2 regions of the Marinomonas epiphytica genome follow, and region 2 is predicted to be linked to the other one. Evidence: predicted binding sites of a transcription regulator. Region 2 holds the regulator's gene; the other holds the start of a gene.
What was found. Region 2 encodes sigma-54, which starts transcription at its own class of promoters, with help from an activator protein. Its sites were predicted from a motif close to TGGCACNNNNNTTGCTNT; they were not measured.

Region 1 (7,949 bases), on a different contig from region 2:
GGTGACTGCTAGGTAGGGTTCTAGCTCTTTTTTAAGGTCTTTATCGTAACTGAATGGGTAGTTTTCAGCGTAACTTTCTACAAAGAAGTCAAAGGGGTTGATCACGGTCATATCTGCGATCACTTCAACCATAAACTCCAACTTGTTTGTTTTTTCAGGGAAAACCAAACGTGTTTGAAAGTTGCCAAACGGATCTTGTTGCAAGTTTACAAAATGATCGTTTGGGGTCACTTTAAGGGAATAACCATGAATTTTGGTGCGTGAATGGGCCGCAGGGCGCAGACGTAAAATATGCGGTGCGACATTGATAAAGCGATCAAACTCATAAGTAGTTTTATGCTGTATCGCAACTCGAATGGTCATGCTGCGTCTCCTTGGCGGAATTGGAACCAGTTCTCAGTGATCTTAAAGCTGATGTCGATAATATCTAATTGAATGTCGTTCAGGTATTCATGGAAATTCTCATCCAAGTCTTCTGAGCCGTTTATTTCATAATAACGCTTATTTAATTTGTCGATATTAGCAGCAATCAGGCCCGCTCTAGGGAGCTTGCTCGCAGCGTCTCGCATTTGTTCAAGGCAATAGCCCAGGCTGCGTGGGAAGCAAGGGTCTCGTAATAAGAAAGTAACCGTTTTGGCGCCATTAATGGCCGTTCGTACCGTTCTGCGGTAATCCAAGTACGCACTTTGAGATTTCAATACTTTAGACCAGACAACCTGGCCAAGTAACACGCTTTCTTCTTTATCCGCTTCCATCATAATGGATAGGGCGGCGTCTAGGATTCGGGTGTTCATGTCAGCGCGTTCTAGGTAGCGCCCTAAAATAAGAAAGTGCCAGCCTGCATCACGGCTCATAGCGCCTGCTAATAGGCCAATGATTTTCTGGCATCCTTCAATTACGGTATTCAGGAAGTCGTGTCGGGCTGAACGGTTGATACCCTGTTTAATGTTGTTACGGGCGTATATGTCCAGTTCGTTTATTAGCTCCCAAGTTTCTTTGGGCACCACATCCCGAGAGGTGCGAATGTTTTCGCGTACCATTTTTAAAGACGACAACATGGAGCTTGGATTACTGTCATCGGCCAACAAAAATTTTACGACATTGCGTTCGTCCTTGTTTTTGTACCTTTGCTCAAAGAGCTCAACGCCACTGTTGATTTCAATTAGGTTGTACCAGGTAACTTGCACGTCCCGTGGTAAATCAAATAAAAGATCGTCATAAACACTGACTAAACGGGCTGTGTTTTCCACACGTTCTAGGTAACGTGCACTCCAAAATAAGCGTTCGGCTACTCGTGATAACATGTTACTTGCCCTCCGTTTCTACTATCCAAGTGTCTTTACTACCACCCCCTTGTGACGAATTAACGACTAAAGAGCCTTTTTTCATGGCGACTCGCGTAAGCCCACCTGTCGTCACAAAGGTATCCTTCGCTTGAAGAATAAAAGGGCGGAGGTCTAGGTGGCGGGGTTCAAGATTGCCTTGGGAAATTAAAGTGGGGGCTGTTGATAGTTTCAAAGTGGGTTGGGCGATGTAGTTGCGAGGATTCTTTTTAATGAGATCTGCAAATAAAGCTTGTTCTTTTTTCGTAGAATGAGGGCCAACTAACATACCGTAACCGCCAGATTCATTAGCCGGTTTCACCACCAGTTTATCTAGATTGTCCAAAACGTATTTTTGCTGTTCTGGGTCATCGCATAGGTAAGTGTCTACGTTTTTTAGAATAGGTTCTTCATTTAAATAGTAGCGAATGATTTCTGGTACATAGGCATACACGACTTTGTCGTCAGCAACCCCTGCGCCGGGCGCATTGGCTAATGCAACATTGCCTTCACGCCATGCTCGCATGAGTCCAGGCACGCCCAATACAGAATCTGGGTTAAAGGCTTCAGGGTCTATGAACAGGTCATCGATACGACGGTAAATCACATCTACGCGTTCCGGCCCATTAATGGTCTTCATGTAGACGCAGTCATCAGTGTCGACAAATAAATCGCTACCTTCTACTAACTCGGCACCCATTTCTTGCGCTAAAAAGGCATGTTCAAAGTACGCTGAGTTATAAATGCCCGGTGTCATAACGACAATTTCAGGGCTATCGGTCTCTCGCGGAGAAAGGGAAGCTAATGTGTCGAAAAGCTGAGAGGTATAGGAATTTACGGGCAAAATATGGTCGTTTTCGAATAGCTCTGGCAACACTCGCTTAGTAATAGCGCGGTTCTCTAACATGTAAGAAACACCTGAGGGGACTCTTAGGTTATCTTCCAGTACATAGAAATCGCCTTTGTCATCGCGCACTAAATCAGTACCACAAATATGTGCCCATACACCGTAAGCGGGTGAAACCCCAACGCATTCAGGGCGAAAGTTTTTGGATTCTTTAATGATGTGCTCTGGGATGATGCCATCTTTAATGACATTTTGGTCGTGGTAGAGGTCGTCGATGAAAAGGTTGAGTGCTTTGAGTCTTTGCTTTAGGCCTTTCTCTGCGACTCGCCAAGCTGAGGCTTCAATGGTTCTGGGGATAATGTCGAAGGGCCATGCTCTGTCTATGTTGCCTTCTTCTGTGTAAACCGTGAAGCTAATGCCCATTTCTTGGATAGTGGCCTCTGCTGCTAACCGCCGTTTTTCAAGTTCTTCATCTGTTAAGCTGTTGAGGTAATGAAAGAGTTGTTTGGCGGGGGGCCTAGGCAGGCTCTCTGAGTCGATTAACTCATCGAAAAAGCCATTAGATTGATATTGGTTTTGTAAATGATCCATGTTTACCTCGCTTTTTTGCAAACTGGGTGTGGTTTATCTTGATACTGATCAGATAACCTATTTATTATTTTCCCTGTTTTTCTGGTCGCGCTTTCATAATGTCTTGAAGCGACTCTAATAATCAACTAATAAAACACACAAAATATATTTAATTTGTTACAAAATAAGAGCAAATTTTGCGCCAAAGCAACAAATAAAAGCTCAATTGATACAAACTGAGAGTGTTGCCATTATTATGTACAGAACCTGTTAAAGGCTTAGGAGATTGTGATTGGATACGAATAGCCAGGTAATCGTAGTTGGGGCTGGAATAGGTGGTCTTACCTTAGCTCTAGCCTGCGCTCAGCAAGGCTTTGTGGTAACGGTTTGTGAGCAGTCTTGTGCCATAAAAGAAGTGGGAGCGGGCTTGCAGATGAGCCCTAATGCGATGAAAGTATTAGACGCGTTAGGCGTTGCAGCAATTCTGAAAGCGTCTGCTTTTGTGCCAGAGCAAGCCTCTATTCGTGATTATCAGTCAGGCCATTATTATCTTCAGTTGCCGTTAGGTGATGAAGTCGTGTCTCGTTATGGTGCGCCTTATTGGCATGTGCATCGCGCGGACTTGTTGAAAGCACTGTTATCGTGCTGTCAACGTTTAGGGGTGGAGGTTATCTTGTCCGCCAAACTGGTGGATTATCAAGAAACAACGACAGAGGTGGTGGCTCAGTTTGAAGATGGCCGAGAGTTAAGAAGCAAGCTGTTAGTTGGAGCCGATGGTATTCACTCAAAGTTGTGCGAGCGCATGTTTGGGGCACAGCCTGCTAAGTTTACTGGCCAGGTTGCCTGGCGTGGTGTGGTACCAGTAGAGCGTTTAGGTAATGTCCATGTGGCACCCGACGCCTGTGTTTGGGCGGGCCCAGGCCGTCACCTAGTCAGTTACTTTCTCGACGGTGGAAAACTCGTCAACTTTGTTGCAGTGGAAGAACGTCAGGACTGGCGTAATGAGTCTTGGAGTGAAGAAGGGGATGTAAAGGCGTTAAGAAAAGCTTTTTCAGGCTGGCATCCGGATGTTAGCGGTTTGCTAGAGCAAGTGGATCAGACGTTTTTATGGGCCTTGTATGGGCGAAAGCCATTAGACAACTGGTATAAAGGGCGTTGTGTTCTGCTGGGGGATGCTTGCCATCCTATGTTGCCATTTATGGCGCAAGGGGCTGCGATGGCGATTGAAGACGGGATGGCGTTAGCTCGGCATTTAGCGAAAGATAAAAACCAGCGGAATCCCACAGAGGCGTTTGCTCAGTATGAAGTAGAAAGAAAGCAACGTACTACGAAAATTCAAACGATGTCAGCCAATAATGCGAGCTTGTATCATATGAGTGGCCCGTTAGGGCTGGCGAAATTAAAAGTACTTAGCCAGCTGTCACGCTTCGCGCCAAGTTTAGTTCAAGGCAAGCTAGATCCTGTTTATGGTTATGTGTCAGTGTGACGCTATATAAGTTTAACTTCTTAGATTTTTGCTTTAGCGAGAGTTTTGTTATATCGAATTGCTTCCTCTTCATGACTAATTAATATTAGCGAGATTTTCTGAGATTGATTATCATCGCTGCGAATTTTAAGGCTGACCTTCGTTATTGTTGTCTTACTCTCTAAATAAAGCACTTTGCCAAAAGCGAGGTGCTTTTTGCTTTTATATAATCAGGAATTAGCAAAAATCATGACTTCTAAATCTCCGCTAGCGCTTTTACCGCTGGCTTTATTCCTTGTTCTTTTTGTTGGCAGCGGACTTTGGTATCAATCCCAAGGTGTGGATTTTGCCTTTTATCAAATCTCTGCCCCAGTAGCCATTTTACCGGCTATCGCTCTGGCGATTCTCTTGGCGAAAGGGGCGTTGAATAAACGCATTGAAACCTTTGTAAATGGTGTTGGAGATAACACTATCGTCACTATGGTGTTGATCTATTTGTTGGCTGGTGCTTTTGCAAGTGTGGCAAAGTCGATTGGTGGTGTGGATGCAACCGTAAACTTCGGTTTAAGCATCGTACCTCCTAGCCTACTACTACCAGGACTATTTGTTATTACCGCATTTGTCGCCACATCAATGGGTACGTCAATGGGCACAGTGGCTGCGATTGCTCCTATTGCGATCGGAGTTGCGGAAGCCGCAGACTTACCTTTATTGCTTACCGTAGGTACTGTGATTGGCGGGGCAATGTTTGGTGACAATTTGTCAATTATTTCAGATACAACCATAGCGGCGACACGTACACAAGGTTGTGATATGAAAGATAAGTTCCGCATGAACTTCAAAATTGCCTTGCCTGCAGCCATCTTAACCATTGTCGGGTTGTTTTTTCAGAGTGAAAACGCGCAAATTACGGATGTCCAAGACTATGAGTTAATTAAAGTCTTGCCTTATGCCACAGTGCTGGTGTTAGCAGTAGCGGGTGTAAACGTCATGCTGGTGCTTTTCTCTGGTATTTTAATGGCGGGGTTGTTGGGTATGGCTTTGTCTGATGAGTACCACATTGCTAATTGGTCGAGTGATATTTACAGCGGTTACACCGGTATGCAGGAAATCTTAATTCTGTCATTACTGATTGGCGGTTTAGGAGCCATTATGAAATCAGAAGGCGGTTTAGACTGGTTGGTTACAAAAGTTGAAAAAGGTGCTTTGGCGTTAGGTGCAAAAGCTGGATCAACTCGTGCGGGTGAGCTAAGTATTAGTTTGTGCGTGGCTCTAACCAATCTATGTACCGCAAATAATACGGTTTCCATTTTGATTAATGGCTCGGTTGCGAAAAATATTTCAGACAAGTATCAGGTGGACCCTAAACGCAGTGCGAGCTTACTGGACATTTTTTCCTGTGTGGTACAGGGCATTTTGCCTTACGGAGCGCAAATTTTGTTGGCGTCTTCTCTTGCGGCAGTTTCGCCTTTGGATCTGGTGGCTTATGTCCAGTATAGCTGGGTACTTGCTGTAGTCGCTTTGGTCTCTATTTTCTTGGGTTGGCCTAAGGTTGCAAAAGCCTAATTGCTAATGAGCCTGATGATCTGCAGGAGTCGGCGGTAAGTTGACTCCTCTAGGTTTCCTTACTTTACAGATGTCATCCAACTAACACTTGTTGTTACAATGTTGCTCTTAATTGATATGGAGCGTCGTTGTGTCCCACCCCTCTAATATGAAAGCTGAATTGGTTCTTGTGCTGGTGACGTTGCTAGCGGCTTTTGGCTGGATTTTTTCGAAAGAAGCTTTAGCAGGCTTACCCCCCGTTTTCTTCATGGCCGTTCGGTTCATTGTAGCCGCCTTTGTACTTTATTTGGCAGGACAAAAATACTTTCGCAACTTAAAATGGTTAGATGTTCGTCAAGCATTGGTTGTTGGCGTGGTGATGGGCATCAGTATGACGTGTTGGGTTTTGGGGCTGGATAAAGCAAGTAACTTAGGCGTCGGTGCCTTCATTACTAGCTTAGGCGTAATACTCGTGCCCTTGGTAGCACGCTTCATGTTCGGTCAGAAACCGTCGCTTAATATTTGGGTAGCGTTACCCATTGCAATGGTGGGGTTAGGTTTTTTGGCATTAAATAATGGGCTTAACTTTGAGTTTGCTCAGCTATATTTTTTAGGCGCTGCGATAGGCGCTGCCTTTCAATTAAATTTACTGTCGCGTTTTTCAATGCAAATGCACACTTTAGTATTAACTACCTTGCAATTACTCGCTGCGGGTTTGTTTTTATTGGGTGTTTCTTTATTAATGGAAGACCTGCCGCATCAGGTGTCTCTAGACGTTGTTGGTTGGTTTTTGGCCAGTACATTGATTGCAACCAGTCTGCGCTTTCAATTACAAACTTATGGTATGAGCATGACACCGGTTAGTCATGCCGCTGTCATTATGAATCTAGAGCCTGTATGGACCGCTATTTTAGCCGTATTCTGGTTTTCAGAAGTGATGTCATTAGGGCAAGTTTTTGGTTGCTTGCTTATTTTTATTGCTATGTTGGTTAGCCGTTGGCCGCAAATTAAGTCCGCATTTAAATCTAACAAAAGCACCACCAATATTAATGTAAATTAAAGTAAATTCTATTTGTATCCTTTTTCAAACCGCTAACCGTCATATTAATTGTTAAAAAAATTTGTATAGTAAATTTATATGAAGGTTTGCATGTGTTTTGCATTGTTTACACGTTTCGTCGTGTAAATGAATAATTACTTTCGGTTATAGTTTTATTTGTAAAGACTCTCACTTCTAGGAAAAGGAAAACGGCTTCATGTTCTCAAAAACTAAACTTGCATCTGGTGCTTTGTTGATTGCACTGCTAGCAGGGTGTCAAGAAGATACTCAAAAGCAAGCTCAAGCTGCTGCTCCCGCGGCTAAGCCCGCAGTTCAGGTCGGTGTTGTCACTATTGAACCTCAAATTGCGCAAATCAAAACAGAATTACCAGGTCGTACGACAGCAAGTTTGGAGGCTGAGATTCGGCCTCAAGTAGGAGGTTTGGTAAAGGCTCGTTTGTTTGAAGAAGGTCAAGTGGTTAAAGCAGGTGATTTACTCTACACACTAGACGACTCAACCTTTGTGTCATCTTATAAGCAGGCTTTAGCGGATTTAGAGTCAGCCAATGCGACCCTTGAATCAGCTCGTAAAACTGATCAAAGGTTCAGTGACCTCCGTAAACAGAATAATGTTTCTCAATCTGATACAGACGACGCTCATGTTGCTTACCTAGAGGCAGTGGCGAATCAGAAGAAAGCCGAAGCGGCAGTTGAGAGTGCAAAAATTAATTTAGAGTACACCAAAATTACCTCTCCCATTGATGGGCGTATCGGAATATCTGCTGTGACTGTTGGTGCCTTGGTCACAGCCAGTCAAACGACGGCGATGACAACTGTGCGAGCGTTAGACCCAATTTATGTGGATTTATCACAAACCAGTTTAGATCAGTTGGAACAACGTACCTTGCTGTCTCAAGAGTCGGTAACCTTGGGTAGCGATAAAGTGTCCCTAACGTTAGAAGACGGCAATGTATACCAATACCAAGGTCAGCTCAAAGCACGAGAAGTCAGTGTTGATCAGTCTACGGGGAGTGTGACCTTACGTGCTGAATTTCCTAACCCAGATAACTTGCTGTTACCCGGTATGTTTGTCAGAGGTGAAATTCATGAAGCGACCCATAATGCTGCTCTGCTTGTGCCTCAGCAGGGAGTATCTCGTGA
Region 2 (7,949 bases):
GCTCCGACATTCATTACATTTTCAATTACTGACATTCTACCTTACTCCCGCCAACTACTTAACACTTGATGTGTCAACAGAGCATAAAAATCCCCTCTAATCACAGCAATTTGCGCAAAAAAAATCCGAATAGCCAAAACCTTCGGATTTTTTTATGACTCAAGAGTGTAAATTGCGGTTACTTTGTTAAAGAGTCTCGCCACGCATCAATAGCATCGTCTATCTTATTTTTATTTTGTTGCATCATGGTGGCAAACTGCTTACGGAATGTCAGACCAAAATTAATGCCATTGATCACAACATTATCCAGTATCCAATTCGCACCACGCTCTTTCATTTCAAAGGTAATATTCAGTTTACCCGCCGCTTCAAGCTCCGCTTCAACGTCAACCTTAACACTTTTTCCTTTACGCTGAGGCCCCAACGGCAAAACCTTAATTTTATCCGCATCAAACTCTAAAATTGACTTACCATAAGTGTTAAGTAAAGCCCGCTTGGTTTCTTGAGAAAAACGGGTGCGCTGCTCTTTTGAAGCACGACGATAGTACTTTCCCATCACTCGGCGTGACAACACATCAAAATCAACCACGTCAGACAAAATGCCATCGACACGCTGATTAAGCAACACGGGATCTTTTGATAATATGTCTTTGTCCGCCACTATTTGCGTTCGGAAGGATTCGATCACATCAATTACGGCATCACGCGCCCCTTCTGGATTTGCCCAAACAGAGTGTATAGACAACACAGCCAATAACACCAAACCTTTTATAAACTTCAACATGTTTTATTCCTCTGAGTCTCCAGATTGAAATAAGAACTGACTAATCAGGTTTTCAAGTACCAATGACGATTGAGTGTCATAAATCTCACCACCATTTTCTAGCACTTCATCGTCGGCCCCTATCGTGATCCCTAAATACTTTTCACCTAACAAGCCACTGGTTAAAATGGCCACCGAACTGTCCGTTGGAATATTGTTAATATCTGAACGTATGTTCATTGTTACTAAGGCCATATAAAGCTCTTTATCAAAGGTGATGGACTCCACATCACCCACACCTACGCCAGCAATGGTGACTTTAGCCCGTTCCGACAAACCTGCTATGTCGTCAAAGCGCGCCACTACCTGATAAGTATCTTTTTTACTGGCAAAGGCTAAACCACTCACCTGCACTGCCAAATACACAAACGCCGCCATACCCAATACGATAAAACAGCCTACAAAAAGTTCCGTACGTTTATTTCTCATTTTAAAAATCCCCAAACATGGCTGCAGTTAATACAAAATCTAACGCTAGAATAGCCAACGAACCCAACACCACGGTGCGGGTAGTGGCTTTACCAATTCCTTCTGACGTGGGTATACACTCATACCCTTGATAAACGGCAATCCAAGTAACCACAATGGCAAAGCAAACGGCTTTAATCACCCCATTAATGATATCCGTATCAAAATACACCGACTGCTGCATGAGAGACCAAAAAGCACCATCATGAACACCTAGCCAGCCCACTGACACCATAAGGCCACCAATAATACCAACCGCGGTAAAAATGAGGCTCAGCAATGGCAAGCAAATCACGCCAGCGATAAACCTCGGCGCGACCACTCGACGCAAAGGGTCTACCCCCATCATTTCATAGCTAGACAATTGTTCTGTTGCTTTCATAAGACCAATTTCGGCAGTTAAAGAAGAACCAGCTCGCCCCGCAAACAATAAGGCGGTTACCACGGGACCCAACTCTCTTAACAGCGATAACGCTAACAGCTGCCCTACCGCATCTTCCGAGCCAAATTTAGCAAGAATACTGTAACCTTGCAGGGATAAAACCATGCCGATAAAAGCCCCCGACACCACCACTATAACCAGAGACAGCACACCGACAGAATATAACTGCTTAACCAATAAGTTCATCGCTTCTGCTGGCCTAACAGGAACACGAGCCACACTTTGAAATAAGAAAATCCCTGCTCGCCCCACGGAGCTAAGCCATAATAACGCCGCGCTACCTAGCCCGACCAAGCCACTCATAATGAACTCCTTGTGTTTTCATGGTTACCTTTTGTCTCTGGGTAGTGAAACGGCACAGGACCATCTGGCTGGCCTTGAAGAAACTGTTTCACCCTTGGGTCTTGTGACGCTCGAATATGTTCAGCACTCCCTTCTGCAATCACTCGCCCACCCGCTAGAATACAAACATGGTCTGCAATAGATAAAGATTCTTCAACATCGTGAGACACCAACACCGAAGTTATGTCTGTATCTGTATTGAGGTTACGGATTAACTCCACCAGCACACCTTTTGATATGGGATCTTGTCCTGTAAAAGGCTCATCATACATAACCAGCTCAGGATCCAATGCAATGGCACGAGCCAAAGCGACACGACGAGCCATTCCTCCGGACAACTCAGAGGGCAAAAGGTGGGCGGCGCCACGTAAGCCAACACTGTGCAGCTTGTTTTTCACCCTTTCTTGAATCGCTTCTTCCGACAGTTTTGTATGTTCTTGTAACGGAAAAGCAACATTTTCATAAACCGACATATCACTAAACAAAGCACCACTTTGAAACAACATGCCTAATTTTTTTCGCACTTCATAAAGAGAAGATCGAGACAAAGCATGTACATCTTGCCCGTCCACAAAGATATGCCCTTCATCAGGTGTCAGTTGTGCTGCGATCAACCGCAATAAGGTTGTCTTTCCCGTCCCACTCGGCCCCATCACCGCGGTCACCTTACCTTTGGGTATGGTTAAAGTGACATCTTCGTATATCACTCTGTCAGCTCGAGAGAACTTAAGATTTTGGACTTCTATATATGCATCCATTGGCGAAATACCCTAATCCGTAGAATAATGGGATAAATGTTATCACTCAGACCTTAAAAAGCCTATTGAACAGGAGACAAATCCCATTTTGTTTCAAAGATCAAGTCTTGAATTTACCCGCCAAACCTCATTAAATGTACGTCCCTTAAGTTTTTGAGATATATCGACATTATGCTGCTTTATTCCGCTGCTCTGTTAGCCGGTCTGGTATTACTGGTATTAAGCTCTGACAAGTTCATTGAGCATGCTGCTTTAGTTGCTGAAAAATTAAACGTTAGCCCTATGGTCATTGGCATTACGTTAGTGGCTTTAGGCACCTCTGCACCAGAAATGGTGGTATCTGCCATCGCAGCGTTTGACCAGGCACCAGAAATTGCCATTGGTAATGTCCTTGGTTCCAACATTGCCAATATTGGTCTGGTATTCGGCATCACTCTATTGCTCTCCTCCATTCCTATTGCAAAAGGCCTAGCCACTAAAGAAGTGCCTCTGGTATTAGCCATTACACTTTTATCTGGCCTATTACTATGGGATGGTCATTTGAGTGTTTTTGACGGATGCGCTCTACTTATTGCCTTCATTATTATTCTTCTTATTTTATTAAGAAACGCCAAAGACTTAGAAGAAGAACTCGCCGCTGAGCTCCCAGAAGACGATGGCGGTTCGGTTGGCAAATCGGTCTTGATTGCCGTCGTAGGATTGGCTGTACTGATTGGCAGCTCAAAACTCTTGGTGTGGGGAGCGACAGGGATCGCCACAGCGCTTGGCGTGAGCGAACTGGTGATCGGATTAACCATTGTCGCGATCGGCACTAGCCTACCAGAACTCGCCGCATCCGTTAGTAGTGTACGTAAAGGTCACCATGACATCGCCATTGGCAATGTTTTAGGGTCAAACATTTTTAACTTGGCTACGGTTTTACCTCTTCCTGCACTCATTGCTCCAGGAGTCACCGATAACCAAATAATGTCTCGTGACTTTCCTTGGGTGCTCGCTCTAACCCTTGTAATGGCTGCTGCTGTTTTTCTCTTTAATCGCGCTCAAAACAAACAAATTCCTAGATGGCTAGGCCTACCTTTGGTCGGGTCTTATGGCGTATATTTAATACTTATGGGAACAAGTAGCTAACGTGGATTCAAAATGCTTGGTATGAGTTTGAAAAAGTGGTTTTTATTTGGCGCTCTAGTAGGTGCAGCCGGCTTACTGTTTATAGTGGGTAAGGGACCTCAATCTAACCTTGTTACCACAGAGTCCCTAAGTAGCTCTCCTGATTATTTCATTACGCAAGTACGAGTAAAGGAATTCGATCCTTCAGGCAAACTCATTGAGACACTAGAGGCTGCAAAAACATTACATTATCTAGCGGCAAAAAAAACACTGCTTGAATTTCCTTTTGTAGAGCGCCATGCCGACACCAGTAGCTGGAGTGCCGAATCATTACAGGGCGTAATAGAAGATGGCAGCAAAGACATTTTATTAACTCAAGATGCAAAAGCGCTAAAACGCCAAGTCGGTGCCGCTGATATCACTTTATCTGCAGACACGGTACACTATCTTGATAAAGATCAATCGTTAAGCAGCTATGGAAATGCCAAGCTTTATTCCACTCAAGGCATTACCAGTGCAAGTAAGATCACAGCTTTTATCAATTCCGGTGAAGTAATCATGACCAAACCGGTAAGAGGACATTATGAACCAACTCGCTAAGTTAACTCTTTTTCTAGCTTCATGTTGCCTTACTTCCCTTGCTACTGCGCTGCCAAGCGACACGGAGCAACCGTTAGAAATTCAAGCAGACGAAGCTTCGTTCAACCAAACCACAGGCGAAGCGATTTATAAGGGTAACGTTCTCATTACCCAGGGCACCATTGAAATTGAGGCTGAGTATTTAAAAATCAGCACCAATCCGCAAACCCAAAAATTTAACAAGCTTAAAGCCAAAGGCTCGCCAGCCAAGTTCAGCCAACAAATCGATGAAGCAGGCAACATGGTTATTAGCCAAGGGGATAACATTGATTATTCAACGCTAGAGGCAAAACTTGAAATCTCAGGCAATGGCTACCTAAATCGGATCGACAATAAAGTATCTGCCGATTACATACTTTACATGGTAAACAGTGGCGCTTTCCAAGCAAACAAAACGGATACTGGTCGCGTTTCTATGACCCTGCAACCCCAAGCAGCACAAGATGAGAACTAAATGGCACTATTAGAAGCAAAGAACCTCGCTAAAAGCTATAAGAAGCGCCAAGTCGTTAAAGATGTCTCTTTGGCGGTTGAGTCTGGTCAAGCCGTTGGTCTACTCGGACCGAACGGCGCAGGTAAAACCACCTGCTTTTATATGATAGTCGGCATGGTCACAAATGATGCAGGCGGAATTTTCATTGACGGCCAAGATGTTACCCATAATGCGATGCATACACGCGCCCAAAAAGGCATTGGCTATCTACCACAAGAAGCGTCAATTTTTCGAAAAATGTCTGTCGAAGACAACATTCTGGCCATTTTAGAAACCCGCAAAGACCTAAACAAACAGCAGCAACAAGCCAAACTTGAATCCCTACTAGAAGAGTTTCATGTTACCCACATTCGAAAAAACCTAGGTATGGCTCTATCAGGTGGCGAACGACGTCGAGTAGAGATTGCTCGTGCCCTCGCCATGAACCCTAAATTTGTATTGCTGGATGAACCTTTCGCTGGGGTCGACCCCATTTCCGTTGGGGATATAAAGCTGATCATCAAACACCTTCAAGAAAGTGGCATTGGTGTATTAATTACCGACCATAACGTAAGGGAAACGTTAGATATTTGTGATAAGGCGTATATTGTCGGTAACGGCCATATTATCGCTTCTGGCGACGCCGAGACGGTTATTAATAATGAGCAGGTAAAAAAGGTGTATCTTGGCGACGATTTCCGTCTATAACCCTTATCATTATTAGATAAAGAGAGTAGTATGCATATCTTGTTCCAACTTAAATTACTAAGTGTTGCTCTATGAAGCAGTCGTTACAATTAAAAATCGGTCAACAACTGACGATGACCCCTCAACTGCAGCAAGCCATTCGCTTGTTACAGTTATCCACCTTAGATTTACAGCAAGAAATCCATGAGTTTCTTGAGTCTAACCCATTGTTAGAAATCGATGATGAACTGGCAAATACTCCTGCCGAAAACAACAGTATCGAAAGCAAAACCGAGAAAAAGACCGACGAGAGAAGCACTGAAGCTGAATCCAACCCTGAGGAAGCACGACTTGAATCCGAATGGACTGACAGCATTCCAGAAGAGCTTTCGATAGACAGTAACTGGGACGACACCTACCAAAATTCAGCCTCAGTAAGTGATGTGTCAAGCTTTGAAGGGGAAAGTGACTTTGAAAGTCGCAATGCCCCAGAAGAAAATATTCAAGACCATTTAATTTGGCAGCTTAACCTAACTCACATGTCTGACCGTGACATTGAAATTGCCTACGCCATCATCGAATGTGTTAAATCTGATGGTTATTTGAGCATTTCTACGGAAGAAATTTGCGAAGCTTTAAGTGCTGAACTTGAAGAACTCGAAATTGACGAAGTCATTGCCGTTCAACATCGACTACAACGCTTTGATCCGGTTGGTGTGTGTTCAATCGATTTACGTGACTGCTTACTCGTACAATTAGAAGCGTACCGAGATCACCCTTTATACAAGAGCACACACAATTTAATAGACAATCACTTAGGCCTATTAGGTAGCCGAGATTTTGCCCAATTAACTCGCAAAACAAAGCTCAAAGAAGCGGCTCTAAAAGAAGTTGTGACGTTAATTCAACAACTCAACCCGCGCCCAGGCTCTGCGGTAGACAACTTAAACACGGATTATGTGATTCCTGATGTCAGCGTAAAAAAGATAAAAGGTACTTGGCAAGTTGAGCTCAATAATGACGCCCTTCCTCCCGTAAAAATTAATGAAACTTATTCAGCCATGGCCAACACGGCAGCGAAAAGTGAAGATGCCACCTACATTAAAAACTCACTGCAAGAAGCGAAGTGGTTCATTAAAAGCTTACAAAGTCGTAACGAAACCTTATTGAAAGTCGCCAGCTGTATCGTGAACCGACAAATTGACTTCTTCGAACTTGGCGAAGAAGCAATGAAACCCATGGTTCTTCATGATGTCGCGGAAGAAGTAGGCATGCATGAATCCACGATATCGCGAGTTACGACACAAAAGTTTATGCATACACCCAAAGGTATCTTTGAGCTGAAATACTTTTTCTCAAGCCATGTTAACACGGCTTCTGGTGGCGAGTGCTCCTCAACGGCTATTCGTGCAATGATTAAAAAGCTCGTGGCTGAAGAACCCGCACAGAAACCCTTGAGTGACAATAAATTAGCAAACACCTTGGCCGACCAAGGCATTCAAGTTGCTCGCCGAACGGTAGCGAAATATCGTGAAGCGATGAACATCCCACCCTCAAACGAACGTAAACGACTGATTTAAACGGATACTATAAAACCATGCCATTGGATACCCTACTTAAAGCTGATTTGGTTTTTGCAAAAAAAGATATTGTAAGCAAGAAACGCGCTCTCGAAAATTTAGCTTGCATCGTTGCAGACCGTTTGCATTGTGAAGAAAGTGCGGTGTACGACGCCTTACTTAGCCGAGAAAAACTGGGCAGTACCGGTATTGGCTCTGGCTTAGCTATTCCCCATTGTCGGCTAGATACTGCGAATCGCTCTGCGATTGTGGTAATGTCATTACAAGAAGCGATTGACTTTGATTCTATTGATAGAAAACCCGTTGATCTTATTTTCGCTTTAATCGCACCGCCACATGAATGTAATCATCATTTGGCAACATTAGCGCAAATAGCAGAACTTGCTCAATCACCAGAGGCATTGGACAAATTACGAGGGGCTCAGGATGATGAAGCCCTCTATATGACCTTCAAATCTCTGTTATAAAGGAAGGCCTATGCAAAAAACATCCATAACTATTATCAACAAGCTGGGACTGCACGCTCGAGCTGCTGGCAAGCTCATTGAAACCACTACACGTTTTTCTTGCGACATTACCATTGAGAAGGACGGTCGTAATGTGGATGGCAAAAGCATCATGGCAATGATGA

Region 1: the regulator sigma-54 is predicted to act here: its motif matches at 2,927-2,944, upstream of ACYVGZ_RS05895 (circularly permuted type 2 ATP-grasp protein).

What each region holds. Positions count from the first base shown of each region.
Region 1 is NZ_BAAGVX010000026.1:166,497-174,445, forward strand. It holds gene ACYVGZ_RS05885 (transglutaminase family protein) at 1-363, opposite strand, end outside; gene ACYVGZ_RS05890 (alpha-E domain-containing protein) at 360-1,304, opposite strand; gene ACYVGZ_RS05895 (circularly permuted type 2 ATP-grasp protein) at 1,306-2,760, opposite strand; gene ACYVGZ_RS05900 (FAD-dependent monooxygenase) at 3,032-4,225, shown strand; gene ACYVGZ_RS05905 (Na+/H+ antiporter NhaC family protein) at 4,454-5,770, shown strand; gene ACYVGZ_RS05910 (DMT family transporter) at 5,901-6,809, shown strand; gene ACYVGZ_RS05915 (efflux RND transporter periplasmic adaptor subunit) at 7,006-7,949, shown strand, end outside.
Region 2 is NZ_BAAGVX010000002.1:191,789-199,737, forward strand. It holds gene ACYVGZ_RS01415 (MlaC/ttg2D family ABC transporter substrate-binding protein) at 179-784, opposite strand; gene mlaD (outer membrane lipid asymmetry maintenance protein MlaD) at 788-1,252, opposite strand; gene mlaE (lipid asymmetry maintenance ABC transporter permease subunit MlaE) at 1,254-2,036, opposite strand; gene ACYVGZ_RS01430 (ABC transporter ATP-binding protein) at 2,033-2,833, opposite strand; gene ACYVGZ_RS01435 (calcium/sodium antiporter) at 3,005-3,961, shown strand; gene lptC (LPS export ABC transporter periplasmic protein LptC) at 3,983-4,540, shown strand; gene lptA (lipopolysaccharide transport periplasmic protein LptA) at 4,524-5,033, shown strand; gene lptB (LPS export ABC transporter ATP-binding protein) at 5,034-5,759, shown strand; gene ACYVGZ_RS01455 (RNA polymerase factor sigma-54) at 5,831-7,318, shown strand; gene ACYVGZ_RS01460 (PTS sugar transporter subunit IIA) at 7,336-7,785, shown strand; gene ACYVGZ_RS01465 (HPr family phosphocarrier protein) at 7,796-7,949, shown strand, end outside.